Regions from separate parts of the Methylobacterium sp. D48H genome, predicted to be linked through region 4. Evidence: predicted binding sites of a transcription regulator. Region 4 holds the regulator's gene; each other region holds the start of a gene.
The links. Region 4 encodes LexA, which represses DNA repair genes until DNA is damaged. Its sites were predicted from a motif close to TGTTCNNNNTGTGTTCNG; they were not measured.
Positions count from the first base shown of each region.

Region 1: ACLBX8_RS09495 (ATP-dependent helicase) is a predicted target of LexA. The motif match lies at 3,825-3,842, and genes of this name have one in related genera.
Region 2: ACLBX8_RS17175 (PA0069 family radical SAM protein) is a predicted target of LexA. The motif match lies at 2,637-2,654, and genes of this name have one in related genera.
Region 3: recA (recombinase RecA) is a predicted target of LexA. The motif match lies at 4,749-4,766, and genes of this name have one in related genera.

Region 1 covers NZ_JBKFAP010000003.1:161,637-169,090, reverse strand. Annotated here, with positions in the region: gene ACLBX8_RS09500 (AsmA protein) at 77-3,517, opposite strand; gene ACLBX8_RS09495 (ATP-dependent helicase) at 3,853-6,252, shown strand; gene ACLBX8_RS09490 (PhoH family protein) at 6,666-7,382, shown strand.
Region 2 covers NZ_JBKFAP010000009.1:164,581-172,034, reverse strand. Annotated here, with positions in the region: gene moaB (molybdenum cofactor biosynthesis protein B) at 1-372, shown strand, start outside; gene ACLBX8_RS17185 (amino acid permease) at 382-1,830, opposite strand; gene ACLBX8_RS17180 (hypothetical protein) at 1,995-2,525, opposite strand; gene ACLBX8_RS17175 (PA0069 family radical SAM protein) at 2,684-3,799, shown strand; gene ACLBX8_RS17170 (methyl-accepting chemotaxis protein) at 4,507-6,609, shown strand; gene ACLBX8_RS17165 (ribonuclease HII) at 6,623-7,309, opposite strand; gene ACLBX8_RS17160 (glycosyltransferase family 4 protein) at 7,348-7,454, opposite strand, start outside.
Region 3 covers NZ_JBKFAP010000043.1:12,446-19,899, forward strand. Annotated here, with positions in the region: gene flhB (flagellar biosynthesis protein FlhB) at 1-497, shown strand, start outside; gene ACLBX8_RS30230 (ATP-binding protein) at 677-3,472, shown strand; gene recA (recombinase RecA) at 3,596-4,657, opposite strand; gene rpsQ (30S ribosomal protein S17) at 5,174-5,437, opposite strand; gene rpmC (50S ribosomal protein L29) at 5,459-5,674, opposite strand; gene rplP (50S ribosomal protein L16) at 5,687-6,100, opposite strand; gene rpsC (30S ribosomal protein S3) at 6,112-6,858, opposite strand; gene rplV (50S ribosomal protein L22) at 6,869-7,255, opposite strand; gene rpsS (30S ribosomal protein S19) at 7,257-7,454, opposite strand, start outside.
Region 4 covers NZ_JBKFAP010000005.1:215,370-222,823, forward strand. Annotated here, with positions in the region: partial or broken gene ACLBX8_RS12735 (ComEC/Rec2 family competence protein) at 1-744, shown strand, start outside; gene lexA (transcriptional repressor LexA) at 738-1,466, opposite strand; gene ACLBX8_RS12745 (hypothetical protein) at 1,716-2,165, shown strand; gene ACLBX8_RS12750 (hypothetical protein) at 2,184-2,399, opposite strand; gene fae (formaldehyde-activating enzyme) at 2,720-3,259, shown strand; gene ACLBX8_RS12760 (Uma2 family endonuclease) at 3,406-4,032, opposite strand; gene ACLBX8_RS12765 (hypothetical protein) at 4,098-4,562, opposite strand; gene ACLBX8_RS12770 (error-prone DNA polymerase) at 4,619-7,454, opposite strand, start outside.

The sequences.
Region 1 (7,454 bases), on a different contig from region 4:
CGGCGCTCCAAGGGGTGCTGCGCCTGAGGCCGTCACGCTGGCCAGCCCCACCCCCGCCCTCAGGACGCGGCCGGCCTCACGGCCGGGCCTCGGCCGGCGCCGGTGGCTGGGCAGCACCCTCCTCCGGGTTGCGCGGCCGCCTCGCCGCCTCCTCGGCGGCCTTGTCGGCGGCAGTCCTGTCCGCAGCGGCCTTCTCGGACGCGGCCTTGAGGGCCGCCGCGCGGGCCCGATCCATCTCGATCCGGGCGCGGCGGCGCTGCCGCTCCACCTGGTCGGCCTCGGTCAGCTCGATCGTCTCCAGCTCGCGCTGCAGCACGAAGGCCGCGAGGCCGTTCGACAGGGTGCCGACGTCGAGCACCCGCTCGGGCGCGCCGAGCGGCCCGGTCAGGCCGAACTGGACCGCGGGCGGCCCGGCATTCCAGCCGCGGGGCACCGGGCCGCCCGCGAGCGTGCCGCGGGCGTCGAGGCGCCCGGCGCGCGGGTCGTAGCCGACGGTGCCGACCCAGCGGGCCGGCCCGAGATCGAGGTCGAACGGCCCGGCCCGCAGCACGCCCCCCACGATCGTGGCGGCGGCCCGGGTGGATCCGCGCGCCTGCGCTCCGCCCCGGGCGAGTTCCTCGGTGACGAGCGCCTGGAGCCGGCCCTCGCGGAGCGGGTCGTCCATCTCGGCCGCGCGGGCGAGAGCGCGGCCGAGCGCTGCGGGATCGGCCGCGGGCAGGCTCAGGTCCGTCAGGGTGAGCGCGCCGCTGCCCGAGAGGCTGTCGGCGAGGCCCGGCAGGGTCTCGGCCGTGGCGGCGAAGCGCAGGTCGGCGCTCAGGCGGCCGCCGAACGGGCCGCCGGCCAGGGTGGGGAGCGCCGCGCCGTCGAGGCTGCCCGAGCCCGAGACCGAGGCGCCGGCCCCGAGCCGGGCGATCGTCACCGAGCCCGCGAAGCGGCCGCCGGCGAGCTTGCCGGTCAGGTCGCGCAGGATCAGGCCCGCGTCGGCGAGGCCGAGGGCAGCGGTCGCGTCGGTGGCGACGAGGCCGCGGCCGAGATCCAGGCTGGCGACGCGGGCGTCGAGGGACAGGGCCGGATGAACGGCCGGCGGGCCGAACGCGCCGTTCGCCCCCGGCGGAATCACCAGGGCGGCCGCGAGCTGCGGGATCGACAGCCGGTCGAGGGCGAGGCGGCCGTGCAGGGCACCGCCCGCCGACCGCAGCAGCGTCCCGTTCACCCCCGCGCCCGCGACCGTGCCGGCGAGCGCGGCGGCGGCCTCGCCCTGCTGCCGCGACAGCGTGACGGTGAGGTCGGCCGGCCACGCTCCCGGTGCCAGGGTCGCGGCGCCGGCCAGCGTCAGGAACGGCGCCAGATCGGCCGTCTCGGCGCGGAGCGTGCCGCCGGTGGGGACGAAGTCTGGACCGACCAGGATCGGGCGGCCCGTGGCGAGGCGCAGGCCCGCGACCGTGCCGCTCGCCGTCAGGGCGAGGGTCTGGCCCTCCGGCCGCTCGGCTGTCAGGCGCAGCTCGGCAGGTTGCTGCAGGCCGGCGAGGTCGGTGCGGCCGAACCACGCCCCCGCCCGCGGCGCCGTGAGGGTGGCGGTGCCGCCCTCGATCCGCGCGCCGCGGCTCGCGAGGGTCAGGTCGAGGGTGCCGCCGCCGGCGCTGCCCCGGGCCTGGGTCCGCAGGGCCGCGGCCGCGCCGCCCTCCCGGTCGAGGGTGACGGCGAGGTCGAGGGGCGCGTCCCGCAGGAAGGCGGGCAGCAGGCGGATCTCGCCCATCCAGACCCGCTCGAGCAGGCCGAGCAGCGGCGCCGCCGCCGGCGCCTTGAGGCGCCCGGAGACGCGGCCGGTCCCGTCCGCGCCGATCTGCCCGGACAGCCGGGCGCTGGCGCCGGCGAGGTCGGTGACGTCGAGGCTGTCGACCGTCAGGCCGGCGCCGTCCGACTGGATCCGCGCCGCGATCGTGCCGGTACCGGAGCCCGCGGTGCCGAACCGGACGTCCTTCGCTTCGAGCGTCAGGGCGAGGTCAGTGTCGCGCAGGGTGCCGAGGGTCGTCCCGAGGGGCGGCAGGCCGGCGATGTCGAGGCCGGTGGCGCGGATCTGGGCCTCGAACCGCCCGCGCTCGGCGCCCTCGGCGGCGGTGTAGCGGGCGTTCCCGGTGATCCGCGCCGGCCCGAGGCCGAGGCGCATGTTGCGCAGGGATAGGCCGGTCCCGGCAGCCGACAGGTCGGCGGCGGCCTCGATCTTCCGCCCGTCGAGCAGCGCGACGAGTGGCCCCTCGGCGCCGAGGCGGCGCAGGTAGCGGCCGAGCGCCTCCGAGTCGGGGGCGGCGAGCGCCACCGGGCCGGAGAAGCGCAGCGGCGCCGTCTCGACCTGCCCGCTCGCCGTGACGGTGGACTCGGCCGGGCCGGTCACCGCGAAGCGGCGCAGCAGCAGGCCGCCGGCCCGCTCCAGGGTGCCGGTGAGGGCGAGGTTCGACCATTCCTCGCCGCCCAGCACGGCGCTGCCCACCGTGAGGTCGAGGTCGAGCATCGCCGGCAGGCTGCCCGTCGAGCGCGGCAGGCCGCGGGCGATCAGGTTCTGCCCCTCCGCCGAGGCCAGGAAGGCGTCGAGGTCGAGGCGGCGGGCGTCCAGGGTCAGGCCGGCGCGCCACTGGCGCAGGTCGAGCCGTCCGGTGCCGCCGAGCCGCAGGGCCCGGCCGCCGGGGTCGATGGCGAGGTCGACGGCCTCGAAGCGCACCTGCGTGCCCCGGGCCTTGAAGGTGCCGGCCAGCGAGAACGGCAGGTAGGCGCCGGCCGCCTGGGTCGGCGGCCCGACGACGAGGCGGGCGGAGCCCTCGGCCTCGACCTGGGCGCCGCCGGATTCGGCGGGGACGAGGCCGAACCGCGCGTCCGCCTCGAAGCGCGGCGCCGCGTCGCCGCCGCCGGAGATCTTGGCGGCGAGGCGCCCGTCCGGTCCCGGCGTGCCGCTGACCGCCCGGAACGGGACGCCGCCGCTCGTCCCTTCGATCCGCCAGGGCCCGACCAGGGCCGGCGCCTGCAGGCGCAGGTCCTGGACGTAGAGCTGGTCGGTCCGCCCGGTGGCGGCGACCTGCGTGGTGACGAGGAACTGCTGGATCTGCAGGTTCTCGATGGCGAGGTCGCGGTCGCGCAGGGCCCCGCCGAAATCGGGCGGCAGCTTCAGCGTGTCCGGGCCGGCGACCGGGAGCTTGATCTCGGCCCGGCCGATCCGGGTCTCGGTGAAGCGGAACTCGCCCTTCAGGAGCGGCGCGAGGGCGATCTCGGCCTTGACGAACCGGGCATCCAGGCTCGGGCGGTCCGGATCGGCGCCGAGGTGGAGGCGGTCGACGCGCAGCCGCGGCGAGGGCAGCAGGCGGACCTCGATCCGGCCGTCGGTCCGGACCGGAACGCCCAGGGACCGGGCGAGCGCCCGCTCGACGAGCCCGCGATGGGCCTGCCAGTCGACGAAGGGCGGGACCGCGAGCGCCGCCACGAGAACCAGGATGACGGCGCACGCCAGCGCGGTCAGAAGATCACGCAATGGTCCCGTTCCGCACCATCTCTGCGCGAGGCCGCGACCTCACCGGGCCGCCGTGCCCCGCGTGCCCCCGCGAGTCAGTCGCCACGGCCATAGCACGATAAGCCGCCGGGGGCGCCAGCGGCGATGCCACGGTCCCGAGCGGCGGTCGGAGCACGCGCGAGGTTCCTCGGGCATGCCGGGCCCGCGGCCTCCGGATCGCGCGGCCGGCCGCGGAGCGCGACGAGCCCGGAGGACGCGGATCACCCCGGTGCGGAAAGCCGCGCTTCATGGCTCCGCGCGCCCGCCGCGGCGCGAACGGCCTCGACGCCGTTCGCGATTTGGTCCAGGGAAGCGGGATGCAGAACCGCCCGCATCCGCAACCCACCGGGGACGGCGCGCCCGCCACGTCCATCGCCGCCCGCGCCATGGGCGCCCTCCGGCGCGACGCGGCCGGCTACCTCGAGGGGCTCAACCCCGAGCAGCGCCGCGCCGTCGAGACCACGGAGGGCCCGGTCCTGGTGCTGGCCGGGGCCGGCACCGGCAAGACCCGGGTGCTGACCACCCGCATCGCCCACCTGATCGCCACCAACCGGGCGCGCCCCTTCGACATCCTGGCGGTGACCTTCACCAACAAGGCCGCCCGGGAGATGAAGCACCGGATCGGCGCGCTGATCGGGCCGGCCGGCGAGGGCATGCCGTGGCTCGGCACCTTCCACGCCATCGGCACCAAGATCCTGCGCCGCCACGCCGAGCTGGTCGGGCTGAAATCCGACTTCACCATCCTCGGCACCGACGACCAGCTCCGGCTGATGAAGCAGGTCATCGCCGACCAGAACGTCGACGAGAAGCGCTGGCCGGCCCGCGCCCTGTCCCACGCCATCGACGGCTGGAAGAACCGCGGCCTCGGCCCCGAGCAGGTGCCCCCGGGCGAGGCCTCGGCCTTCGCGTTCGGCAAGGGCGGCGCCCTCTACACCGCCTACCAAGCCCGGCTCGCGACGCTGAACGCCGTCGATTTCGGCGATCTCCTGCTGCTCTGCCTCAAGCTCTGGCGGGAGAACCCCGACGTCCTGGCCAATTACCAGGACCGGTTCCGCTACATCCTCGTCGACGAGTACCAGGACACCAACGTCGCCCAGTACCTGTGGCTGCGCCTGCTGGCGCAGTCCCGGAAGAACATCGCCTGCGTCGGCGACGACGACCAGTCGATCTACGGCTGGCGGGGCGCCGAGGTCGACAACATCCTGCGCTTCGAGCACGACTTCCCGGGCGCGGTGGTGGTGCGGCTGGAGCGCAACTACCGCTCCACGGGCCACATCCTGGCCGCCGCCTCCGGGCTGATCGCCAGGAACGAGAGCCGCCTCGGCAAGACCCTGCGCACCGACGACGAGCCGGGCGAGCGCGTCACCGTGACGGGCGCGTGGGATTCGGAAGAGGAGGCGCGGATGCTCGCCGAATCGATCGAGTCCCTCCAGTCGAAGCAGCATCCCCTGTCGGAGATCGCCGTGCTGGTGCGGATCTCGGCGCAGATGCGCGAGATCGAGGACCGGTTCGTCCAGCTCGGGCTGCCCTACCGGGTCATCGGCGGCCCGCGCTTCTACGAGCGCGCCGAGATCCGCGACGCGCTGGCCTACCTGCGCGCCACCGTGAACGTCAGCGACGACCTCGCCTTCGAGCGGATCGTGAACACGCCCAAGCGCGGCCTGGGCGACGCCACCCTGCAGCAGCTCCACACCTACGGCCGCGCCAACCGGCTGCCTCTGCGCATCGCCGCCGCGCGCCTGTGCGAGACCGACGAGTTGAAGCCCCGGGTCCGCTCGACCCTGCGGGCGTTGACCGAGAGTTTCTCGCGATGGGCGCGGCTCGCGGAGACGCAGCCGCACAGCGAGGTCGCGCAGACCATCCTGGAGGAGTCCGGCTACACCGAGATGTGGCAGAAGGACCGCTCCGCCGACGCCGCCGGCCGGCTGGAGAACCTGAAGGAATTCGTCCGCTCGATGGAGGAGTTCCCTGACCTCGCGGCCTTCCTGGAGCACGTCTCCCTGGTGATGGAGGCCTCCGAGGCCGAGGGCGCCGAGCGGGTCTCGCTGATGACCCTCCACGCCGCCAAGGGGCTCGAGTTCGACACTGTGTTCCTCCCCGGCTGGGAGGACGGCCTGTTCCCGAACCAGCGCGCGCTCGACGAGAGCGGCCGGGCGGGCCTGGAGGAGGAGCGGCGCCTCGCCCATGTCGGGCTGACCCGGGCGCGCAAGCGCGCGAAGCTGTCCTTCGCGGTCAACCGGCGCATCCACGGCCTCTGGTCCTCGACCATCCCGTCCCGGTTCATCGACGAGTTGCCCGAGACGGCGGTCGACGTGGTCGAGGCCCCGGCGCACTTCTCCGCCGGCGCCTCGCGGTTCGACCGCAACCCGACGCCGTTCGGATCGAGCTACGGCACGCCGGGCTGGCAGCGCGCGCAGGCCAACACCGCGCCGGGCGGTCGGTCCGGGTTCGGATCGGGGTCCGGAGGCGGCTTCCGCTCGGCGGGCCCGGGCGGCCGGTCCGGGGGCCAGTCCGGTGGCCCCCGCCAGATCGACGGCGAGCTGATCGCCAAGTCGACGGGCGCGCCCTCGGCCTTCCAGGGCGGCCAGCGGGTCTTCCACACCAAGTTCGGCCCCGGAACGGTCGCGGCGGTCGACGGCAACAAGCTGACCGTTGACTTCGACAAGGCCGGCCGGAAGATGGTCCTCGACAGCTTCGTCCAGGCCGGATCGAGCTAGTCCCGCCGACCAAGCCCGGACGTGTCAGGGCGGCAGGGTCGGCCGGCTTCGCCCGCGCGGGCGGGGAGGATGGCGACCGTGCCGGATGCCGCGTTACCGCGACACCACCGTCCCGAACCTGATGCATCCGCGCCAGCCGCGCGGCTTTTTCGAAGCCCCTTCACCGACCGTCACCCCTTAGTCACACCCGGCGCGCAATCGTCGGGCGCGAATCGCACTGGTGCGCCAGTTGCATCGCGTATTCGGCCGCGCACGGAACGTCGTGACGCTCTCCACAGGCGGACGAGCGCGGGGCGGAACCTTCGGCCTTGGGCCGGTATTAAGTTCCGCAAGCGAGTAGAACCGGGAGCAAGCAGGTAAACGGCAGTTCAGAAACAGATCCAGGTTGGCAAGTCCCGTTGGAGTGTACATCCATGAAGAGACGCCGCGCACGACTTGAACTGGTTGAAGACCGCACGTCCCGCATTCATCGCACACGCTTCGACGAAGAACGCAATCTCGCTCCCATCCAGCCGCTCACCGAACGCCAAGCCGAGTACCTCGACGCCCTCGCCCGCTCGCCGCAGGTCATCGTCCTGGGGCCCGCCGGCACCGGCAAGACCTTCATCGCCGGCACCCGCGCGGCGGACCAGCTCCGCCAGCGCCGGATCTCCAAAGTGGTCATCACCCGCCCGAACGTGCCCTCGGGCCGGTCGCTGGGCTACTTCCCCGGCACCCTGGAAGAGAAGATCGCCCCCTGGGTCGCCCCGCTCACCGAGGCCATGAAGGAGCGCATGGGCGCCGCCGCCTTCGAGATCGCCCTGAAGACCGGCGACATCGAGATCGTCCCCTTCGAGGTGATGCGCGGCCGAACCTTCAAGAACTGCCTCGTGATCCTCGACGAGGCGCAGAACACGACGATCAACGAGATCAAGATGTTCCTGACCCGGATCGGCGACGATTGCCAAGTCATCATCAACGGCGACGTCTCGCAGACGGACCTCCGCGAGACCTCGGGCCTGCGCACCGTCATGCACATGGTCAAGAGCCGGATGATGCCGATCCCCGTGGTGGAGTTCACCCGCAACGACATCGTCCGCTCCGGCATCTGCGCCGAGTGGGTGAAGGCGTTCGAGGAAACGAATCTCTAAATCGGAAGTTGATGGCGGCGGGTCCTCGCAGACCCGCCGTGCCGTCCCCCGGCACGAGACGACTCTCCGCAC
Region 2 (7,454 bases), on a different contig from region 4:
GTGGAGGCGTGGCTGCGCGACCCCGGCGTCGACGTGGTGATCACCACCGGCGGGACCGGCTTCACCGGCCGCGACGTCACCCCCGAGGCGCTGGAGCCGCTGTTCGAGAAGCGCATGGACGGCTTCTCGGCCGTGTTCCACCGGATCTCGTACGACAAGATCGGCACCTCGACCCTGCAGTCCCGCGCCACCGCGGGGGTCGCGCGGGCGACCTACGTGTTCGTGCTGCCGGGCTCGCCCGGCGCCTGCCGCGACGCCTGGGACGGAATCCTGGCCCAGCAGCTCGACTACCGGCACCGGCCCTGCAACTTCGTGGAGATCATGCCGCGCCTCGACGAGCACCTGCGGCGCGGCGCGAGCCTCACGGTGTGAGGCCGCGCGCTACGCGAGGTTCCCCTCCTTGCGGCGCAGGACCGAGTGCTTGCGGCCGTAGAAGAAGTACACGACGAGGCCGATCGCCATCCAGATCACCAGCCGGAGCCACGTGTCGAGGGGCAGGCCGATCATCAGGAGCAGGCAGGACAGGATGCCGAGGATCGGCACGACCGGCACGGCGGGCGCCCGGAACGGCCGCTTCATGGTGCGCTCGGCCCGCCGCAGGTAGAGCACCGAGCCGCAGACGAGGATGAAGGCGGCCAGCGTGCCGATGCTCACCATCTCGCCGAGGATGTGGATCGGCACCAGGGCCGCCACCACGGCGACCGCGGCCCCGATCATCGCCTGGCTGCGATACGGCGTCTGGTAGGTCGGGTGGACGTGGGAGAACATCTTCGGCAGCAGGCCGTCCTGCGCCATGGTGAAGAAGATCCGGCTCTGGCCGTAGAGCAGGACGAGGATCACCGTCGTCAGCCCGGTCAGCGCCCCGAGCTTGATCAGGAGCGCGAACCAGCCGATGCCGATCACGTCGACGCCCTTGGCGATCGGGTCCGGGACGTTCAGGTCCTTGTAGGGCACGAGCCCGGTCAGCACGGCGGCGACGAGCACGTACAGGATCGTGCAGACCGCGAGCGAGCCCAGGATGCCGATGGGCATGTCCTTCTGGGGTCTGCGCGCCTCCTGGGCGGCGGTCGAGACCGCGTCGAAGCCGATGAAGGCGAAGAACACCACGCCCGCGCCGCGCAGGACGCCGCTGTAGCCGAAATGTCCGAAGGTCCCGTCGTTGTCCGGGATGAGCGGGCTCCAGTTCGCGGCGTTCACGTGGCCCCAGCCCAGGGCGATGAAGGCGACCACGACGGTGAGCTTCACCGCGACCATGATGTTGTTGAAGAGCGCCGATTCCTTCGTGCCCCGCATCAGCAGGATCGTGATCAGCGCCACGATCAGGACCGCCGGCAGGTTGAGCAGCGCGGTCCCGCCGCCCTCGATCGGCGTGCCCGGCGCGTTGGCGAACTGCGCCGGGATCACGATGCCGACGCTCTTCAGGATGCTGGTCACGTAGCCCGACCAGCCGACCGCCACGGTGGCGGCGCCCATGGCGTATTCGAGGATCAGGTCCCAGCCGATCAGCCACGCGAAGAACTCGCCGAGCGTCGCGTAGGTGTAGGTGTAGCTCGATCCGGCGACCGGGATCAGCGCGGCCATCTCCGAGTAGCAGAGGCCGACGAAGGCGCAGGCGATGCCGCCGAGCACGAAGGACAGCATGATCCCCGGCCCGGCATACTGGGCCGCGGCCGTGCCGGTCAGGACGAAGATGCCGGCGCCGATGATCGCCCCGATGCCCATCGCGGTGATCGAGAGGGCGCCCAGCGACTTCGAGAGCTGCTGCTCGCCCTCGCCGCTCTCGACGATGTCCTCGACCGACTTGCGCCCCATCAGGCCCGACGAATCCATGGCACCATCCTTCCAGATCGGGGTGGCTCAGCGCGCGTCATCATGTCCGGAGACGGCGACGATCCTGCCGCGCTTTCAGAGTTGTAGAGGCGGATCGACCGACAACAACGTGAGCGGACGCAAGATTCTTCCGAGCAAGATTCTCCCGAGCAAGATCTTTCCGGTCAGGCGCGCTCGATCCGGGCGATCAGCGGCCTGACCTTGAGGCGACCCGTGAACGCGCCCTCGGCACGCAGGGCCTCGCGCCGGACGACGTCGCCGGCCCGGGCCTGCCGGGCGCCGACGACGGTCTCCGCCCGTCTGACGAGCCGGCCGAGCCAGCGCCCGGCCGGGCGGTGCAGGCGGCCGAGCGCCGTCTCCGGCCGCGCGGTCCCGACGAAGCGGTCGAGGGTGCGGATCCAGCCCTCGGCCGGGACGTCGCCGGCCTCCAGGCACAGGATCCAGTCCCGCCGGGCCGCGGCGGCGCCGGCCGCGTAGGGATTGCCGCCCCGGTGCAGCACGAGGGTCGCGCCCGTGGCCTCCGCGACGGCCGCCACGGCCTCGCTCTCGCGGCCCGCGACGATCACCGCGTCGCCGACGAGGCCGCCGGCTACGCCGGAGACGAGCACGCTGAGCGTGTCGGCCAGGCGATCGATCGCGTCCGGATCGGCCGGTTTGGCCAGATAGGTCACGGCGGAGAGCATGAGCGCGCGCATAGACGATTCTGCGGCGCCGTAAACTGCCCCGCGGCCCGCGCGGCGACGCGCCGTCGCCCGGACGGGCTGCAGAGCCGCATTTGCCTGAAAAAAAGGCGCCCTTCGCCGTCGCGTTCGCTCTATGTTCTCACATGGATGCGTGAGGGAGGCGAGTCGTCATGGGGGACACGCGCGACGGGACCGCATCCGGGGCCGCGCCGCGACTCGGGCCGAGCGTCGCGGAACCGGCCGCCCGGCGCGGGCGCGGCGCGACGGCCAACCCGACGGGCCGGTACGAATCCGCCCGGCGCGAGGCGTTCCACGACGAGACCTGGACGGCGGACGCTCCGGCACCCCTGCGCACGCAGGTCACGCCGGAGCGGGCCGCCCGGATCATCGCGCGCAACAGCTCGCCCGACATCCCGTTCGACCGGTCGATCAACCCGTACCGGGGCTGCGAGCACGGCTGCATCTACTGCTACGCGCGCCCGACCCATGCCTGGCTCGGCCTGTCGCCGGGGCTCGACTTCGAGTCGCGGATCTTCACCAAGCCGGACGCCGCCCGGCTCCTCGCCCGCGAGATCGCCGCGCCGGGCTACAGGCCCGACACGATCGCCCTCGGCACCGCCACGGATCCCTACCAGCCGGTCGAGCGGGAGCACCGGCTCACCCGCGCAGTTCTGGAGGTGCTGCGGGAGGCCCGCCACCCCGTCAGCATCACCACCAAGTCGGACCTCGTGCTGCGCGACCTCGACCTCCTGGCCGAGATGGCGGCGGAGAACCTCGTGCTGGCGGCGATCTCGCTGCCGACGCTGGATCCGGACCTCGCCCGCCGCCTCGACCCGCGGGCGCCGCGGCCGGGCAAGCGGCTCGCGGCGATGCGGGGCCTGAGCGCGGCGGGCGTGCCCGTCATGGTCAACGTCTCGCCGATCATCCCCGGCCTGACGGACCACGAGATCGAATCGATCCTGGCCGAAGCGCGCGCGCACGGGGCGAGCCGGATCGGCCACGCGCTGCTGCGCCTCCCGGGCGAAGTCGCGGACCTCGTGGCGGACTGGTTCACCGAGCACTATCCCGAACGCAGGGCGCGGGCCTTCGCACTCCTGCGGGAAGCCCGGGGCGGGCGCGAGAACGACCCGCGCTTCGGCCACCGCTTCCGCGGGGAGGGCGCCTACGCGGCGATGATCGGCCAGCGGGTCCGGCTCGCCGGCACGCGTCTCGGTTTCGCCTTCGGGCGCATCGCGCTGAATCGCGACGCCTTCCGGAAGCCCGGCGCGCAGCTGGCGCTGTTCTGATACGCGACCGACGCGACGGCGCGCGCGAGGCGGCGGACCTGTTCCACAGTACGGTTCAGCGAAAATTCCAGTCATTTTGGCCGGAAATGGCGTAAAAATATAATTCCAAAGATTGAAAACGGCTCAAATGTTGCTCCCAAAGTCGATGATCGGATGTCTAAGGCGTGAGGAAAATCGCAGAACGTAAGATTGACATCTGTGTCATTGTGGTTCAAATGCCTGAGATCGCGAGGTTTACTGCGAGATTTTGACCAAGTTTGATTGAGTTATCGAATTTCAGTTCTATATTGAGGGTCGTTCTGTGTGTAAGAGCGCGATTTTGTCCGGCGTCCGTGTCCGCAGATCCCGCCAATGGACGCTGTGCGCCGTGATCCGGTCTCGGGCGAGCCGCGCGCCGCGGCCCGGCTCGGTTCTGCCGGTCGCGACTGCCGGCCTTCCTTGAGACGGTAGAGTGTCGGGGTTTCGACCTCCGATGCCGACCGGGCGAACTCCCGGTCCGATGACCGGACCGGGAGCGCCGGTGGGACCCGGACTCGCCACGCCCTCGCCGCGCCCTTCGAGCGAACCGGGCCGGCGCCGCGTCGGGGTGCCTGTCGCGTCGCTCAGCCTTTCCGTCGACCGAGGCCGACCGGCTGCCCTGCTCGAACCGGGCAGCCCGGCGGCGGGCCGCACGCCTCGACGCACCGCGAAGAGAGATCCCGACCCTCATGCTGCGTCTTCCGCGTCCGTCCATCGGCACGATCCTGTGCGCGATCCTGTTCTCACTCAGCGCCATGCTGCTGGCCGCGGGCGCCCGGACGGCGCTGGAGGCCGGGGCGCAGGAGCGGGAGAGCCGCCGCGTCGTCGCGCTCACGGAAGGCAGCCGGATCCTCCTCGAGATCCTGCTCGCCGTGCGCCTCGAGCGGGGGCGGACCCTGCAGGCGCTGATCGTCGCGGACAGGATCCCGCCCGCCGACGCGGCCCTGATCGCCCGACAGCGCGCGACCCGGATCGATCGGCTGGCGGCGCTCCTGAGTCTGGTGCGCGCGATCGACACCGCCGCGGTGGCGAAGACGGTCGATCCGCTCCGACGGGCGCACGAGGCCGTCACCGGCCTGACGTCGCGGATCGACGCGGCCCTCGCGGTCCCGGTCGCGGAGCGCGAGGCCGCGACCGAGGAGGTCGCCGCGACCGCCTTCCGGGATCTGCTCGACGCGCTCACGGCGACCAGCGGGGCCGTCGACGTCACGATCCCGCGCCGGGACGCGGCGCTGGCCCGCGCCCTGGACATCAAGCGCGCCGCCTGGATCACGCGGGTCGCGATCGGCGGCAACGTGGCGCGGGCCGAGACGGCCGTGACACGGGGCACGGGCTGGTCCGAGGAGGAGCGCCTCGCGGAGGCCGAAGAGCGCGGCCGCGTCGCGGCGAGTTGGGCGAATCTCGTCGATCACATGGACGACACGCTGCCGCGGGCGGTCCAGGACGCCTTCGTGAGGGCGGGCGCCAGCAACTTCGAGGGTGAGGTCGCGGCGCGGCGGCAAGCCTTGCGGGCGGCCCTGAGCCGGGGCCAGCCGCCGAGCGTCGCGATCCAGGACCTGCGCGACCGCAACACGCGGGAGGTCAACACCATCGCCGACCTCGCCGAGGCGGCGCTGAACGCGATGGTGGCCCGCGCGCAGGCACTCTTCGCTGAGGCGGGGGCGACGCTGCTGCACACCGGCCTGTTCCTGGCCGCATCGGTGCTGCTCGCCGGTGCCGGCGCCGTCGTCGTCGTCCGCCGCGTGCTCGGGCCGCTCCGGGCCATGATCCAGGCGATGCGGGCGCTCGCCTCCGGCGACGTCGCCGTGGAGATCCCGGCCCGCGGGCGGCGGGACGAGATCGGCGCGATGGCGGCGGCCGTGGAGGTCTTCCGGGACAACCTCGTCCGCACCCGCGCCCTGGAGGCAGAGGCGGACGAGGCGGCGCGCGCCGCGGAGGCGCAGCGCCGGACCATGACGCACACGATGGCGCAGACCTTCGAGGCGGCGGTGGCCGGCATCGTCGGGCAGGTCTCCGCCGCCGCGGCCGAACTGCAGACCACGGCCTGGGAGATGACCACCACAGCCCAGGAGACGGCCAGCCAGTCCGATACCGTGGCCGCGGCCGCCGAGGAGGCGTCCGCCGGCGTCAGGACGGTGGCCGCCGCGGTGGAGGAACTCGGCACCTCCGTCCAGGAGATCGGGCGGCAGGTCCAGGGCTCGTCCGAGCTGGCCCGGAGCGCGGTCGGCGAGGCCGACCAGACGGCCGCCCTGGTGGCGGCGCTGAACGCGTCCGTCGCCCGGGTCGACGCCGTCGTCGAGCTGATCGCCCGCATCGCCGCGCAGACGAACCTGCTGGCGCTCAACGCCACGATCGAGGCGGCGCGGGCCGGCGAGGCCGGGCGCGGCTTCGCGGTCGTCGCAACCGAGGTCAAGGAACTGGCCGCCCAGACCGGTCGGGCCACCGACGAGGTCGGCCGGCAGATCGGCGAGATCCGGACCGTGACCGGTCAGGCGGTGCGGGCGATCGGGACGATCACCGGCCGGATCGGGGAGATCGACGCCGTGGCCGCCGCCATCGCGGCCGCGGTGGAGCAGCAGGGGGCGGCGACGCAGGAGATCGTCCGCAACGTCGCCCAGGCCAATGCCGGCACGCAGGAGGTCACCGGCAACATCGCCGGCGTGGCGCAGGCGGCCGACCGGACCGGCCACGCGGCCGACCACGTGCTGACGGCCGCCACCGCGCTCACGCGTCAGTCGGAGGAGCTCGCCGCGGAGGTCGAGCGCTTCCTCACGGGCGTCCGGGCCGCGTGACCCGTCGCCCGGCTCAGTCGAAGCCGCGGGTGAAGCTGAGCCGGTGGTGGGGGCTGCGCCCGAGCTGCGTCAGGCCGGCGCGGTGGACGGCCGTCCCGTAGCCGACATTGCGCTCCCAGCCGTAGCCGGGATGGCGCCGGGCGAGCCGCCGCATCAGCTGGTCCCGGAGCACCTTGGCGACGATCGACGCGGCGGCGATCTGGGGCACCAAGTGGTCGCCGCCGACGACGGCGCGGCCGGGCAAGCCCGGCAGGGCGTCGCGCCCGTCGACCAGCACGGGCTCGGCGAGGCCGAGCCGCGCCACCGCCCGCGCCATGGCGTCGAGGGTCGCGCCGCGGATGTTGATCCGGTCGATCAGGGCGCGCGACCCCGCCGCCACCGCGACCCGCGCGTGGGCGCGGATCAGGGGGGCCAGCCGGTCGCGCACGGGCTCGGGGACGCGCTTGCTGTCGTCGAGGGCCGCGAGCAGGTCGGCCGGGATCGCCGCCGGATCGAACCAGACCGCGGCCACCACCACGGGTCCGCAGAGCGCGCCGCGCCCGACCTCGTCGCAGCCGATCGCCGCCGGATACGCGGCGGCCCGGGCGGGGTCGAACGGTCCGGCGACTGGGGGGCGGGCTCTGGCGGACCCGGCCGGTCCGGCGGGCGATCTGACTGGCGATCTGACTGGCGGCTTGGCTGGCGGCTTGGCGGGCGGCATCGCGCCCTCCTGCCATTCCGCGCGGACGCCGTCACGCGTCAGGCGGCGTCGCGGGTGCTCCGGGCGCCGCCATGCGCCTCGACGATGTTGCCGAAGAACTGCCGAGCGCTCACGTCCCAGCCGCGGCGCAGGGCCTCGGCCCGGC
Region 3 (7,454 bases), on a different contig from region 4:
GCCTGAAGCTGCTCGCCGGCATGCTGTGCATGCACCTCGCGATCACCCTCGGCGACGCGCTCTACGCGCGGTTCCGCTGGCGCAAGCGCCACCGGATGTCGAAGGAGGAGCTCAAGCAGGAGATGAAGGAGTCGGAGGGCAATCCCGAGGTGAAGGGGCGCCTGAAGCAGCTCCGGATGGCCCGGGTGAAGAAGCGCATGATGGCCGCGGTCCCCACCGCCACCGTCGTGGTGACGAACCCCACCCACTACGCGGTGGCGCTACGCTACGAGACCGGCATGGCCGCGCCGGTCTGCGTCGCCAAGGGCGTCGACGCGCTCGCCCTACGCATCCGCGCGGTGGCGGCCGAGCACGGGGTCGCGGTGATCGAGAACCCGCCGCTCGCCCGGGCGCTCCACGCCACCGTGGAGATCGACCGGGAGATCCCGGCCGAGCACTACCGCGCGGTGGCGGAGGTCATCGGGTTCGTGCTGCGCCTGCGGAGACGGGCGGCGTAGCCCCGCGCGATCCGCGCGCCGCGCCGTCTCGCCGAACGCCCGGTGGGGCGAAAGCCACGCTTCCTCCACCTTTTTTCGCGAGGCTGTGTCAAGGCTTGGCGCGACGAGACTGATGCCGCGCCCCGCATGTCCTGATATGGCCGGCGGACTAACCGGGTGACTGTTCTGGAATGAAGCCGATGGCCGACGTCACTGGACCTCCGGCGCCCGCCGCGGGCCCGCAGAATTCGGGTCCCCCGGTCGCGCAGGCCTCGTCCCTGCTCGGCACGGGCTCGATCGACCGCTCGGAACAGCCGGGCCGGGTCGGCCTGCTCCTCGTGCTCGCCGGCCTGCTGGTCGGCGCGGCCATCGGCCTGTCCTTCGTGGCCAATGAGCAGGCCCAGTCGCTGATCGTCTGGCTGCTGGCCCTCCTGGCCATGGCGGGCGTGTTCTTCCTGTTCGCCCTCGCCATCGGGGCGCTCCAGCTCAGCGGCAGCGCCGCCCGGGACGACATCACCAAGGGCATCGTCGACGCTTCGCCGGACGGCCAGCTGGTCGTCGAGGACGGCGGCCGGCTGATCTACGCCAACGAGGCCTATCTCCGGATCGCCAGCGGCGACACCTTCTCCAACCTCGTGCCGGTGGAGCGCATCCTCGTCGGCTCGCCGGAGGTCTCCGAGGCGGTCTACCGCCTGTCGCAGGCCTCGCGCGACGCCCGGGCCCACATCGAGGAGGTGCGGATGTCGCCGCCCCTCGGGCCCACGGCCGGCGAGCGCGGCTTCGGCTGGTACCGGGTCTCGGTGCGGCCCCTCGCGCGCCCGCGCCGGGCGGCCTCCCTCTGGACGGTGGCCGACATCACCGCCGAGCGGGAGCGGCAGGAGAACGTCTTCCAGGAGCTCCAGCACGCCATCGACTACCTCGACCACGCCCCGGCGGGCTTCCTGTCGATCGATCCGGCGGGCGCCATCGTCTACATGAACGCGACCCTGGCGGCCTGGCTCGGCTACGACCTCGCCAGCGTCGGCCCCGGCGGCCCGCACCTCACCGAGATCGCCCCGGAGGCGGACGTGCTGGTGCGCACGGCCGGCCTGCCGGGCGAGGTCCGCACCGACCGCTTCGACCTCGACCTGCGCCGCCGCAACGGCCACACCCTGCCGGTCCGGCTCTACCACCGGGTCGCCTTCGGCAAGGACGGCAAGCCCGGCTCGTCGCGGACCTTCGTGATCAACCGGTCCGCCGGGGCCGAGACCGACGAGCCGCAGCGCGCCGCCGAGGTCCGGCTGGCCCGCTTCCTCAACAACTCGCCGATCGCCATCGCGACCCTCGACAGCGGCGGCCGGATCGCCCGCGCCAACGCCTCGTTCACGCGCCTGTTCGGCACGGTCCCGCGGCAGGCCGACGACGGCGCCCCGGACGGGGAGGGTGTCCCGCGGGTCGAGCCCAACGTCGCCGACTCGGTGGCCGACCGGACCGCCCTGGAGGCCGGGCTCGCCCGCGCCGCGAGCGGGCGGACGGATCCGGAGCCCATCGAGGTCCAGCTCAACGGGCCCGGCGGCCGCTCGGCCCGGGTCTGGCTGAGCCCGGCCGACGGCGGCGATGCCGGCCAGCAGACCGACGAGGCCGAGCGGGTGATCCTCTACGCCCTCGACACGACGGCGCAGCGCCAACTGGAGCAGCAGGTCGCTCAGGCCCAGAAAATGAACGCGGTCGGCCAGCTCGCCGGCGGCATCGCGCACGACTTCAACAACGTCCTGCAGGCGATCATCGGCTACTCGGACCTGCTGCTCGCGAGCCACCGGCCGACCGACCCGGCCTTCCAGGACATCATGCAGATCAAGCAGAACGCCAACCGGGCGGCGGGCCTCGTCCGCCAGCTCCTGGCGTTCTCCCGCCGGCAGACGCTGCGCCCGGAGGTGATGAATGTCGGGGAGGCGCTCTCCGAGCTGACCCTACTCCTCAAGCGGCTGCTCGGCGAGCGCGTCGCGCTGGAGCTGAAGCACGGCCGCGAGGTCTGGCCCGTGAAGGCCGACGTCAACCAGTTCGAGCAGGTGATCGTCAATCTGGCGGTCAACGCCCGCGACGCCATGCCGGAGGGCGGCAAGCTGATGATCCGCACCGAGAACGTCTCCGATCCGGGGGCGGCCGCCGGGGCGGAGGGGCGCGGCGGGGCGCCGGCGGGCGACCACGTGCTGATCGAGGTGCGCGACACCGGCCAGGGCATCCCGCCCGAGCTGATGGAGAAGATCTTCGAGCCGTTCTTCACCACCAAGGAGATCGGCAAGGGCACCGGCCTCGGGCTCTCGACGGTGTTCGGCATCGTCAAGCAGTCCGGCGGCACCATCGACGTGCAGTCGAAGGTCGGGGAGGGCACGGCCTTCCGCATCTACCTGCCGCGTCACGTGCCCGTTGCGGAGCCCGAGGAGGTGCCGGTCGCGGCGGTCGAGCCGGCACTGCCGCGCGCGGAGCCGCTCGCGCCGGCCTCCACCACCGCCCATCCCGATTCCGGGTCGGAAGCCAAGCCGGTCACCGCGCCGGCCGCGGGCGGCGACGCCGCTGTGCCGAACGGGGAGACGCCGCCCGCCAAGGTCGACAAGCCGGCGCCGCGCAAGCCCGCCGCCGATCATACGGGGCAGGGGACCATCCTGCTCGTCGAGGACGAGGACCCGGTGCGGGCAGTCAACAGCCGGGCGCTCTCGGCCCGCGGCTACACGGTGCTGGAGGCGGCCTCGGGCCTCGAGGCCCTGGCGATCGTCCGCGAGGGCGCGCAGACCATCGATCTCGTCGTCTCCGACGTGGTCATGCCCGAGATGGACGGCCCGACGCTCCTGCGGGAGGTGCGCAAGCATCAGCCCGACCTGAAGGTGATCTTCGTGTCCGGCTACGCCGAGGACGCGTTCCGCAAGAACCTGCCCGAGGGTGAGACCTTCAACTTCCTGCCCAAGCCCTTCAGCCTGAAGCAGCTCGTCGAGACCGTGAAGAAGACGATGGCGGACTGACCGGCCCGTCGCGTCCGGTCACCGTCGCTCAACGAAGAGCGGCCCCGGAGAGACTCCGGGGCCGCGCATCTTCGAACGTCGCAAGGTCCGCCGCGCGCCGTCGCCGGCCCGCGGCGGCGCAGCCTAGGCCTCGCCCTCGTCGAGATCGTCCGCCGTCGGCGCGGCGTTCTCCAAGATCTTCTCGGCGACCAGACCGGAATTCTGCCGGATCGAGCCCTCGATCTCGGCCGCGATCTTCGGGTTGTCGCGCAGAAAGCCCTTCGAGTTTTCGCGGCCCTGGCCGAGGCGCTGGCTGTTGTACGAGAACCAGGCGCCCGACTTCTCGACGATCCCGGCCTTCACGCCGAGGTCGATCAGCTCGCCGACCTTCGACACGCCCTCGCCGAACATGATGTCGAACTCGACCTGCTTGAAGGGCGGCGCGACCTTGTTCTTCACCACCTTGACGCGGACTTGGTTGCCGATCGCCTCGTCGCGGTCCTTGAGCGTCGAGATGCGGCGGATATCGAGGCGCACCGAGGCGTAGAACTTGAGGGCGTTGCCGCCCGTGGTCGTCTCGGGGCTGCCGTACATGACGCCGATCTTCATCCGGATCTGGTTGATGAAGATGACCATGCAGTTCGAGCGCGAGATCGAGCCGGTCAGCTTGCGCAGGGCCTGGCTCATCAGGCGGGCCTGGAGGCCCGGCTGGCTCTCGCCCATCTCGCCCTCGATCTCGGCCCGCGGGGTCAACGCGGCCACCGAATCGACCACCAGCACGTCGATGGCGCCCGAGCGCACCAGCGTGTCGGTGATCTCGAGCGCCTGCTCACCCGTGTCGGGCTGAGAGATCAGCAGGTCGTCGAGGTTCACGCCGAGCTTGCGGGCGTAGACCGGGTCGAGGGCGTGCTCGGCGTCCACGAACGCGCAGACGCCGCCCTTCTTCTGGGCCTCCGCGATCGTGTGGAGCGCCAGCGTCGTCTTGCCGGACGATTCGGGACCGTAGATCTCGATCACGCGGCCGCGGGGAAGGCCGCCGACGCCGAGCGCGATGTCGAGGCCCAGCGAGCCGGTCGAGACGGTCTCGACCTCCTGGACCTTGTCGCTCTTGCCGAGCCGCATGATCGAGCCCTTGCCGAAGGCGCGCTCGATCTGAGACAGGGCGGCGTCGATCGCCTTGGACTTGTCCTTGTCCACCGGGGGCATGTCGACCACTTTCAATGCGGGCTGGGCCATCTGGCGGGCTCCTTATGAAGGGGTTGGACGCAGTTCACAACGCGCGTCGCCACCGCCTCTATGTACCCGTTTTGTTCTCAACCAGCAAGGCCGGAACGCGGTTTTGCTGCACGCAAGTCACGAAATCCCGGCTCGACACCCGGATGCCCCGCGACAGCAATCCAATCCGGTAATCGGCCGCCAAGCCGCGTACGAATGCCGACACAACGCGCCGAACGGGACGACCGCCAGCCGCAATGGCGACGCCTCCCGCGGTCCCGCAGCAGGCTCGGCCCGCCGGCGACCGGGACCCAACCGCCAGACATGCGGCCGAAAACGACGACGCCCGGCACGAATCCGGCTCTCGCGAGTCGAATTGCGTCCGGGCGTTCGTCGTACCGGTCGCCGGGCATCCCCGGGATGGTCACCCCAGAGGGGGCACCATCCCGCGACGCCGCGGGCCGGGATCTGGCGGACGCGGAGACCGCAGCCGCCGGGATCCCGGGATCAGGCGGCCTCGCCGGCCTCGGCCTGGGCGGCCTCGCCCTCGACCAGCTTCCAGGTCTTGGTCTTGGAGAACGGACGGCACTCCTCGATGAACACCGTCTGCCCGACCTTGGCGACGTTGCCCTCGTCGTGCGCGTGGTAGTTCTTCGACCGCCGCACGGTCTTCTTCATCACCGGGTGCGTGAAGCGGCGCTCCACCTTCACCACGATGGTCTTCTCACCCTTGTCGCTGACGACGGTGCCCTGCAGGATGCGCTTCGGCATGGTTGTCTCCTAAAACCCGCCTCAGCCCTTGGCCTGCTGCAGCGTCTTGGAACGCTGCAGAGTCCGGACACGGGCGATGTCGCGACGGACCTCGCGGACGCGGGCGACGTTCTCGAGCTGGCCGGTGGCCCCCTGGAAGCGCAGGTTGAACTGCTCCTTCTTGAGGTTGATCAGCTCGTCATTCAGCTGATCCGGCGACAGCGCCTTCAGATCAGACAGTCTCTGGGTCGACTTCACGATATCCTCCGTTCAGTCGGCGATGCGCTGGACGACCCGCGTGCGGATCGGGAGCTTCGCGGCGCCGAGGCGGAGCGCCTCCTTGGCGATGTTCTCGGCAACGCCGTCGACCTCGAACATGATCCGGCCGGGATGGACCCGGGCCGCCCAGTAATCCGGGGCGCCCTTACCGGAGCCCATGCGGACCTCGGTCGGCTTCGACGACACCGGGACGTCCGGGAACACCCGGATCCAGACGCGGCCCTGGCGCTTCATCTCGCGGGTGATCGCGCGGCGGGCCGCCTCGATCTGGCGGGCGGTGACGCGCTCGGGCTCCACCGCCTTCAGGCCGAACTGGCCGAAGTTCAGCTCGAAGCCGCCCTTGGCCGCACCGTGGATGCGGCCCTTGAACTGCTTGCGGAAGCGGGTCTTTTTCGGTTGCAGCATGGCTTCCTACCTTACGCGTGCTCGCGCTCGCGGCGTCCGCGCTCGCGGCCGCCCTCGCCATCGCGCTCACGGCGTCCGCCAGAGCGGCCGCCCTCTTCCTGGGCCTTCTTGTCCTGGGCCATCGGGTCGTGCTCGAGGATCTCGCCCTTGAACACCCACACCTTGATGCCGCAGGTCCCGTAGGTCGTGAACGCCGTAGCGGTGCCGTAGTCGACGTCGGCGCGCAGCGTGTGCAGCGGGACGCGCCCCTCGCGGTACCATTCCTGGCGGGCGATCTCGGCGCCGCCGAGACGGCCCGAGCAGTTGATCCGGATGCCCTCGGCGCCCAGACGCATGGCCGACTGCACGGCCCGCTTCATGGCGCGCCGGAAGGCGACGCGGCGCTCGAGCTGCTGGGCGATCGAGTCGGCCACCAGGGTGGCGTCGATCTCGGGCTTGCGCACCTCGACGATGTTGATGGTCACGTCGGCCTTGGTCATCGTGCCGACGAGCTTGCGCAGCTTCTCGATGTCCGCGCCCTTCTTGCCGATCACCACGCCCGGACGGCCCGAGTGGATGGTGACCCGGCACTTCCGGTGCGGGCGCTCGATGACGATCTTGGAGACCGCCGCCTGCTTGAGCTGCTTCATGAGGGCGGCGCGGATCGCGACGTCCTCGTGCATGAGCTTCGCGTAGTCGCCCTTGTTGGCGAACCAGCGGGAATCCCAGGTCCGGTTGATGCCGAGCCGGAGACCGATCGGGTTGACTTTCTGACCCATCAGATCCTCCTCAAGCCGCTTCGGCTTGGCGGACTTCGCGAACCACGATGGTGAGGTTCGAGAAGGGCTTCAGGATGCGCGCGCCGCGGCCGCGGGCGCGGGCGTGGAAACGCTTGAGAACCAGCGCCTTGCCCACGAAGGCCTGGGACACGACGAGGTCGTCGACGTCCAGGTCGTGGTTGTTCTCGGCGTTGGCGATGGCGCTCTCGAGGCACTTCTTGACCTCGGTCGAGATCCGCTTGCGCGAGAACTGCAACTCGGCGAGCGCCGTGTCGACCTTCTTGCCGCGGATCATCTGCGCCACGAGGTTGAGCTTCTGCGGGCTGACGCGCAGCATGCGCGCGACGGCCTTCGCCTCGTTCTCGGGGAGCGCGCGGGGGGTGGCTTGCTTGCCCATCTCAGCGCCTCTTCGCCTTCTTGTCGGCCGCGTGGCCCGGGAAGGTGCGGGTCGGCGAGAACTCGCCGAACTTGTGCCCGACCATCTCCTCGGTGACGTAGACCGGGATGTGCTTCTGCCCGTTGTGCACACCGAAGGTGAGCCCGACGAACTGCGGGAGGATCGTGGAGCGGCGGCTCCAGATCTTGATGACCTCGGA
Region 4 (7,454 bases):
GGGTTCGAGCGGGCGGTCCTGGTGCTGCCGGCCTTCGGCGCCGGGGCGCTAGCCCTGCTGACCGCCGGCCTGCTGCTGGGGACGCTGCCGGCCTCGCGCCTGCGCTGGCTCGCCGTGCCGCCGGTCCTGCTCGGGCTCGTCCTCGCGGCCCGGCCCGACCACTACGACCTCTACGTCGACCGGCAGGGCGCGGGGGCCGCGGTGCGGGGCCCGGACGGGCGGCTCGCGGCCCTCGGCAGCCCTTCGGGCTTCGTCCTCGAGCAGTGGCTGAAGGCGGACGGCGACGGGCGGCGGTCCGCGGCGCTGATCGTCCGGTCGGGCAGCGGGCGCTGCGACCGGCTCGGCTGCACCGCCCGGCTGCCGGACGGGCGGGCGGTCGCCCTGGTCCGGGACCGGCGGGCCTTCCCGGAGGATTGCGCCCGCGCCGCGGTGCTGATCACGGGCCTCGCGGCGCCGCCTACCTGCACGGGGCCGCTGGTGATCGACCGGCGCGTCCTCGCCGCCCGCGGGGCCGTGGCCCTCCGGACCGATGGCGACGGCTTCGCCGCGCGCTACGCCCGGGACGACGGCCGCGCCGTGCCCTGGCGGCCGGCCGCCGGGCGCGGGCCCAGACCGCCGCGGCCGGTCACCGCGGAGCCGGGCGACCGCCCCGCGGAGGACGGGGTCGCCGCGACGCCGGAGGCCGACGCCGCGCCGGGCGGAGACCTCGCCCCCGGCGACGCGCCGGCCGAGCCGCTTCAGTAACGGCGGACGAGGCTCACGAGGCGGCCCTGGATCCGGACCCGGTCGGGCCCGAGCACGCGGGTCTCGTAGGCCGGGTTGGCGGCCTCGAGGGCGATCGACGAGCCGCGGCGGCGCAGGCGCTTGAGCGTCGCCTCCTCGTCGTCGATCAGCGCCACGATGATGTCGCCGGTATTGGCCGTCTCCTGCTTGCGGATGACCACGAGGTCGCCGTCCAGGATGCCCGCCTCGACCATCGAGTCGCCACGCACCTCGAGGGCGTAGTGCTCGCCGCCGGCCACGAAGTCCGGCGACAGGGTGATGGCGTGGCTCTGGTTCTGGATCGCCGAGACGGGCGTACCGGCCGCGATCCGGCCCATGACCGGGATCGAGATGGCGCGGCCGGACTCGTCGATCATCCGCGTGCTCGCCGGGGCCGGCGGCTGCTTGGACTTACCGCCCTCGACCACGCTCGGCGTGAAGCGGCGCGGCTCGGCGGGGGCCTGAGTCGCCGGAGCGGCCTGGGTCAGGCTCTCGGGGATCCGGATCACCTCGATGGCGCGCGCCCGATTCGGGAGGCGCCGGAGGAAGCCGCGCTCCTCGAGCGCCGTGATCAGCCGGTGGATGCCGGATTTCGACTTGAGATCGAGGGCATCCTTCATCTCGTCGAACGACGGCGGGACACCGCATTCCTGCATCCGGCTCTGGATGAATCGCAGGAGGTCCAGCTGCTTGCGCGTGAGCATCGACGGGGGACTCGCGGCTTGGCGGACCGCCACGTGACGGTCTCCGAAACAAATCACGAACAGGTTAAACGTTCCGCAAGTGTTCCGCAAGAGCGGCACCGCTCGGCCCGGCGCTCCGCGGCGCGCCCGCGGGAGAAGGTCGAGAAACGCATTGACGGCGCAAGCGGAGCCGTTTCAATGCATCGCGGCGCCCCGCCGGGAAGGCGGCGGATCCGGGGCGCGGGCTGGGACCCTCTTGGAATGACGAGGATGCGACGACCCGCAGCTCTGCTGCCCCTCGGCCTCGCCGCCCTCGGCCTTGCCGGCTGCACCACCGGATTCTCCTACATCTCGCGGAACTACGTGGCGCTCACTCCCCAGGTCGTCACGATCGGCTGCAAGGAGCCCTACGAGGTCTACGACAACCGGCAGCTGCGCCGGATGCTGATCGTGTCCAACGCCCTGCGCGAGTATACCGGCTGCAACCTGAGCGAGGTCCGGATCGATCCGGAGCCGGGCGCCACCCGGGTGAAGCGCTTCCGCACCGCCGCCCGGGCCTATCTCGACGAGACCGTGCGCGAGGATTGCCGGATCACCGGCGAGACCGTGTTCGATCCGCTGAAGACCGAGTTCGCCTACGCCTGCGACGCGCCGATCGAGAAGCGCGGCACCGTGGTCCCCCGCCTGCCGGGCCGCAATCCGGGCCTCGGCGTGCGCTGACCGGCCGGCGGCGCGTCCTCAGGCGCCCGGCTTCGGGAAGGTCCGCTCCGCGGCGTCGCCGGCGGCGGCCAGCAGGGCGCGGGCGAAGGCCCGGGCCTCCGTCCGGTCGAGCACGATCGCGGCGGTGACCGGCGCACCGCCGAGGTCGGCGAGGGCGAGTTCCAGGCGCACCCCGTCGGGCACGGCGCTCGCCTGAAGGCTCCAGCCGGAGCCCCGGTCCGTGCTCTCCGCCATCGTGTTCCTCCCGCATGCCCGGCACGGCGCCGCGCGCCCACCGGAACGGCCAGGCCCGGGACCGCTCCCGGAGCCACGCTCCGGTCTTCCCTGCCTCGCCTGTCCGCGTTCCTCAAGGCCACAGGCCGCGCAGGGGTTAAGATGCGCGCCGTCGCGGATGCCGGCGGCCGCATCGCGGCGACACGGGGCGGCACGGGGCTGCGCCCGCGCCGCGGCGCGGGCGAGGGCAGGGGCGGCCGGGATGGGGGCCGGCTTCGGGGCGATTGACGCGAGGCCGCCGATGATGTCTCCCGCTGGCTCCGATCAGGTGGAGTTCGAACATGCAAGAGATCTGGTTCCGCACGGGCGAGGCCACGGTGCTGGCGGCCGAGGGCCAGTACACCGACGCCATGCCGGAGGTGCTGATCGGCTCGGTGCGCGGCCCGGTCGGTCAGGCCTTCGCGTCGATGATGGGGCAGGTCCAGGGCCACACGCGGATGTTCGTGGTGCGCGACCTCAACCAGCTCGTGCGCCCGGCCACGATGATGACCACCAAGGTCACGATCCACACGGCCGAGTATGCCGAGCTCCTCGGCGGCGTGGTCCAGGCCGCCACCGGCGACGCGATCGTGGACTGCATCATCGAGGGCATCCTGCCGAAGGACGGGCTCGACGAGCTGTGCATGATCATCATGATCTGGCTCGATCAGCGCTGCGCCGAGGACGACAACCTCGATCAGAAGGACCTCTACCGGACCAACTACGAGGCCACGAAACTCGCCATCGCCCGCGCCCTCAAGGGCGAGCCCACGGTCGACGAGCTGATCGCCAACCGGAAGACCGTGAAGCACTACGCGCTCGACGGCGTGATCGAGTACTGAGCGGCCGCTCGGCGGGGCACGCCGCCCCGTCATCGCGCGGCGAAGCGCGTCGGGGCAGCGCGCGTTCGGTGACCGTGGCGCCGCCTGGATCGCTTCGCTGCGCTGGCAAGGAGGGGGCCAGCCCGGTTCCTTCGATGGTTTGTGGGTCAACCCGGTCCCGACGCACGCCCCACGGGCGTGCGTGCGTAGAGATCGGCCACGGCACACTCGAGGCCGAAGACGGGGAGCGCCAGACGATCATCCCCGGTGAGGCGGGTGCGGGTCCAAGTCTCACCGCTGCGCACGGAAAGAGACAGTGCGCAGCTCCTCTGCTCGATCAGAAGCACGGCCTGACAGAGCGGCAACGCCTCGTAGCCCGCGCGCTTGACGTCGATCTTCGTCCGGTGCGTACCGGGCAGCTTCCGGTGATCGCTCGGCGAGAGGATCTCGGCAGCGAGGTAACAGCCCTCGACCACGTTCTGGTCGGGCTCGATGGTCGCCGCATCGATGACCGCGACATCCGGGACGTAGGTGTGTCCCGTGAGGAACGGCCTGAGGTCGATGGCGGGATCGTGGATGGCGATCCACGACGAGCCCGACCGCTCCAGAGCCGCGTTCAGCAGGCGCTGGAAATTCACGACCACGACCTGATGGATGAGGCTCGGCCGGGCCTGCATCACGATCTGGCCCTCGATGAGCTCCCACTTCTCCTCATCGGGGCGCGTCTCGATGAAGTCCCGGAAGCCCCGATGGGGATCGGTCCTGTGGATGGGCGGGGTCTTGAGAGTCGTCATGGGCAGCCAGGGCCGAGTCGACGGAGATCGAGGATTCCGCCGACGGTTCGCCCGGTCAAGGGCGCCTAACCCGGCGGGATACGCCCCACCGAGCACAGGGTGCGCATCGTGCTGCTGCCCGGGTCGGTGTAGCAGGAGGCCGACCAGCCGTTCTGCTGGATGAACGACTTGCGCCGCTCCGCCAGCGCGGTCCGGTAGGCGCTGGCGATGATCGGCTCGACGGTCGCGGCCGGTTGGCCGACGAGGATCTCGGAGGCCACCGACAGGTCGCGGAAGAAGGTCGCCGAGGGGCTTGGCTCGGCGGAGGTCGCCTGAACGATCGGCTCGGCCCGGCAGGTGACGTCGAACTTGATCGGGCCGGCCACGCGGATGTCGATGCTCGGCCCGGCGCGCTTGCCGACCCGGCCGCCGATCGCGTCGGCGATCTGGCGGGTGAGGTCGTCGCAGCTGTCGGCCCGGGCGGCCTCCGCCAGGAGGGGCAGGGCCGCGCAGGCGGCGAGGAGGAGGCGCGGGACGGCGAAGCTCGACATCGCCGCACTCTACGCGCGGCGCGGGGCCTGTCGAGGGGCTGGTCGAAGTGCCGGCCTCAGTGGAAATCCCGGCTGGGGAACACGCGCCGGTCCGGGGGCACGCCGAAATCCGTGTTCTCGGGCGGCAGCTTCATGCCGGCCTCGCGCAGGTCGCGCAGGGCGGCGGTGAGGTCGCGAAACCCCTCCGCCACGAGGTGGACCACCCCGTCCGCCCGCTGGATCCGGCCGCGCACGGCGAGGAACCGCGCCTGCATGGCGATCCGGCGGTTCGCCTCGAACACGGTCTTCCAGACGATCACGTTGGCGATACCGGTCTCGTCCTCCAGCGTCAGGAAGACCACGCCCTTGGCGGTGCCGGGCCGCTGGCGGATCAGCACGAGCCCCGCCACCGTGACCCGCGCCCCCTGGGGCAGCGCCGGATCGAGATGGGCCCGGGCCGGAATCGCGCCGATCCGGGCGAGCCGCCCCCGGAAGAACGCGACCGGGTGCCCCTGGAGCGACAGGCCGGTGGCGGCGTAATCCTCGGCCACGGCCTCGGACGGGGCCAGGGGCTGAAGGTCCACCGCCGGCTCGTGCCGGAACAGGCCGTCATCGGCGTGCCACGCGAAGAGCGGCAGGGGTGCGTCGAGAAGATGGGCGCGGCGCTCGCTCGCATCGGCCTTGGCGGCCTTGCGGGATGACGTCCCTTCCAGGGTGCGGACCATCCACAGGGCGGCGCGCCGGTCGAGGCCGAGCGAGCGGAACGCGTCCGCCTCCGCCAGCCGCTCCAGGGCGTTGCGGGGCAGGGCGAGGGACGCCTGCAGGCCCTCGATGCTGGCGTAGCCGTTGGCGCGCAGCCGCACGAGCCGGCGCATCGCGGCCTCGGGCAGGCCGCGCACGACGCGCAGACCGATCCGCACGGCGTGCAGCGCCGGATCCCCGGCCGGCTCCAGGGTGCAGTCCCAGTCGCTGGCGTTGACGCAGACGCCCCGCACCTCGACCCCGTGGGCCCGGGCGTCGCGCACCAGCTGGGCCGGCTGGTAGAAGCCCATGGGCTGGGCGTTGAGGATCGCGGCCAGGAAGACGTCGGGGTGCCGGCACTTCATCCAGGCCGAGGCGTAGACGAGGAGCGCGAAGCTCGCCGCGTGGCTCTCCGGGAAGCCGTAGGTCGAGAAGCCCCGGATCTGCGCGAAGCAGCGCTCGGCGAAGTCCTGCGGGTAGCCCCGGCGGGTCATGCCGCCCACGAACTTGTCCGCGAAGCCGCCGATCGACCCGACGTGGCGGAAGGTCGCCATCGCCCGGCGCAGCCCGTCGGCCTCGGCCGGGGTGAAGCCCGCCGCCGTGATGGCGATCTGCATGGCGTGCTCCTGGAACAGCGGCACGCCGTAGGTCTTCTGCAGGACCTCCTTCAGCTCGTCCGCCGGGCCGTGATCCGGGTGCGGGGCCGGGTACTCGACCGGGTCGATCCCGGAGCGTCGCCGCAGGTAGGGATGGACCATGTCGCCCTGGATCGGGCCGGGGCGCACGATCGCGACCTGCACCACGAGGTCGTAGAACTCCCTGGGCTTAAGGCGCGGCAGCATCGACATCTGCGCCCGGCTCTCGACCTGGAACACGCCGACGGAATCGGCCTTCGTCAGCATCGCGTAGGTCGCGGGATCGTCCTGCGGCAGGTCGGCCAGCGTCTCGTAGAAGGTGCCGTGATCCTTCTCCAAGAAATCGAGGCCGCGCTTGAGGCAGGTCAGCATGCCGAGCGCCAGCACGTCGACCTTCATCAGGCCGATCGCGTCGATGTCGTCCTTGTCCCACTCGATGAAGGTGCGGTCCGCCATGGCGCCGTTGCCCACCGGCACGGTCTCGTCGAGGCGGCCGCGGGTCAGCACGAAGCCGCCGACATGCTGCGACAGGTGGCGGGGGAAGCCGATCAGCTGGTGGGCGAGGTCGAGCGCCTGCCGGATCGCCGGGTTCTCCGGGTCGAGCCCGGCCTCGCGCACGTGCTGGTCCGGCATGCCGGTGCCCCAGGAGCCCCAGACCGTGTCGGCGATCGCCGCGGTCACGTCCTCGGTCAGGCCCAGGACCTTGCCGACCTCGCGGATCGCCATGCGGGGCCGGTAGTGGATCACCGTGGCGCAGAGGGCGGCGCGCTCCCGGCCGTAGCGGGCGTAGAGGTGCTGGATCACCTCCTCGCGGCGCTCGTGCTCGAAGTCGACGTCGATGTCGGGGGGCTCGCCGCGGTTCTCCGAGATGAAGCGGGCGAAGAGCAGCCGGTGCTTCGACGGGTCCACCGCGGTGATGCCGAGGCAGAAGCACACGGCGGAATTGGCCGCCGAGCCGCGGCCCTGGCACAGGATGCCCCGGCCGCGGGCGAACTCGACCACGTCGAACAGGGTCAGGAAGTAGCGGGCGTATTTCATCTTGGCGATGAGCCGCAGCTCCTCGCGCAGCGTCGCCGCGACGCCGTCCGGGACCTCGCCGCCGTAGCGCCAGCGCGCCCGTTCCCAGGTCTTCTCCTCCAGGTATTCCTGCGGCGTGCGCCCGGGGGGCACCGGCTCGTCCGGGTACTCGTAGTGCAGCTGCGACAGGCTGAACGCGCAGGCCTGCGCGATCTCGACGGTGCGGGCGAGCGCCTCCGGGTGGTCGGCGAACAGCCGCGCCATCTCGGCGGCGGGCTTCAGGTGGCGCTCGGCATTGGCCTCCAGGCGGTAGCCGGCCTCCCCGATCCGGCAGCCCTCGCGGATGCACGTGACCACGTCCTGCAGCGGGCGTCGCTCGGGATGGTGGTAGAGCGCGTCCGAGACCGCGACCATCGGGGCGCCGGAGGCCGCGCCCAGCTCGGCGAGCAGCCCGAGGCGCCGCCGCTCGTCGCCGCGGCGCGTGTGGCTCGCGCCGAGGAAGGTCCGGCCCGGGGCGGCG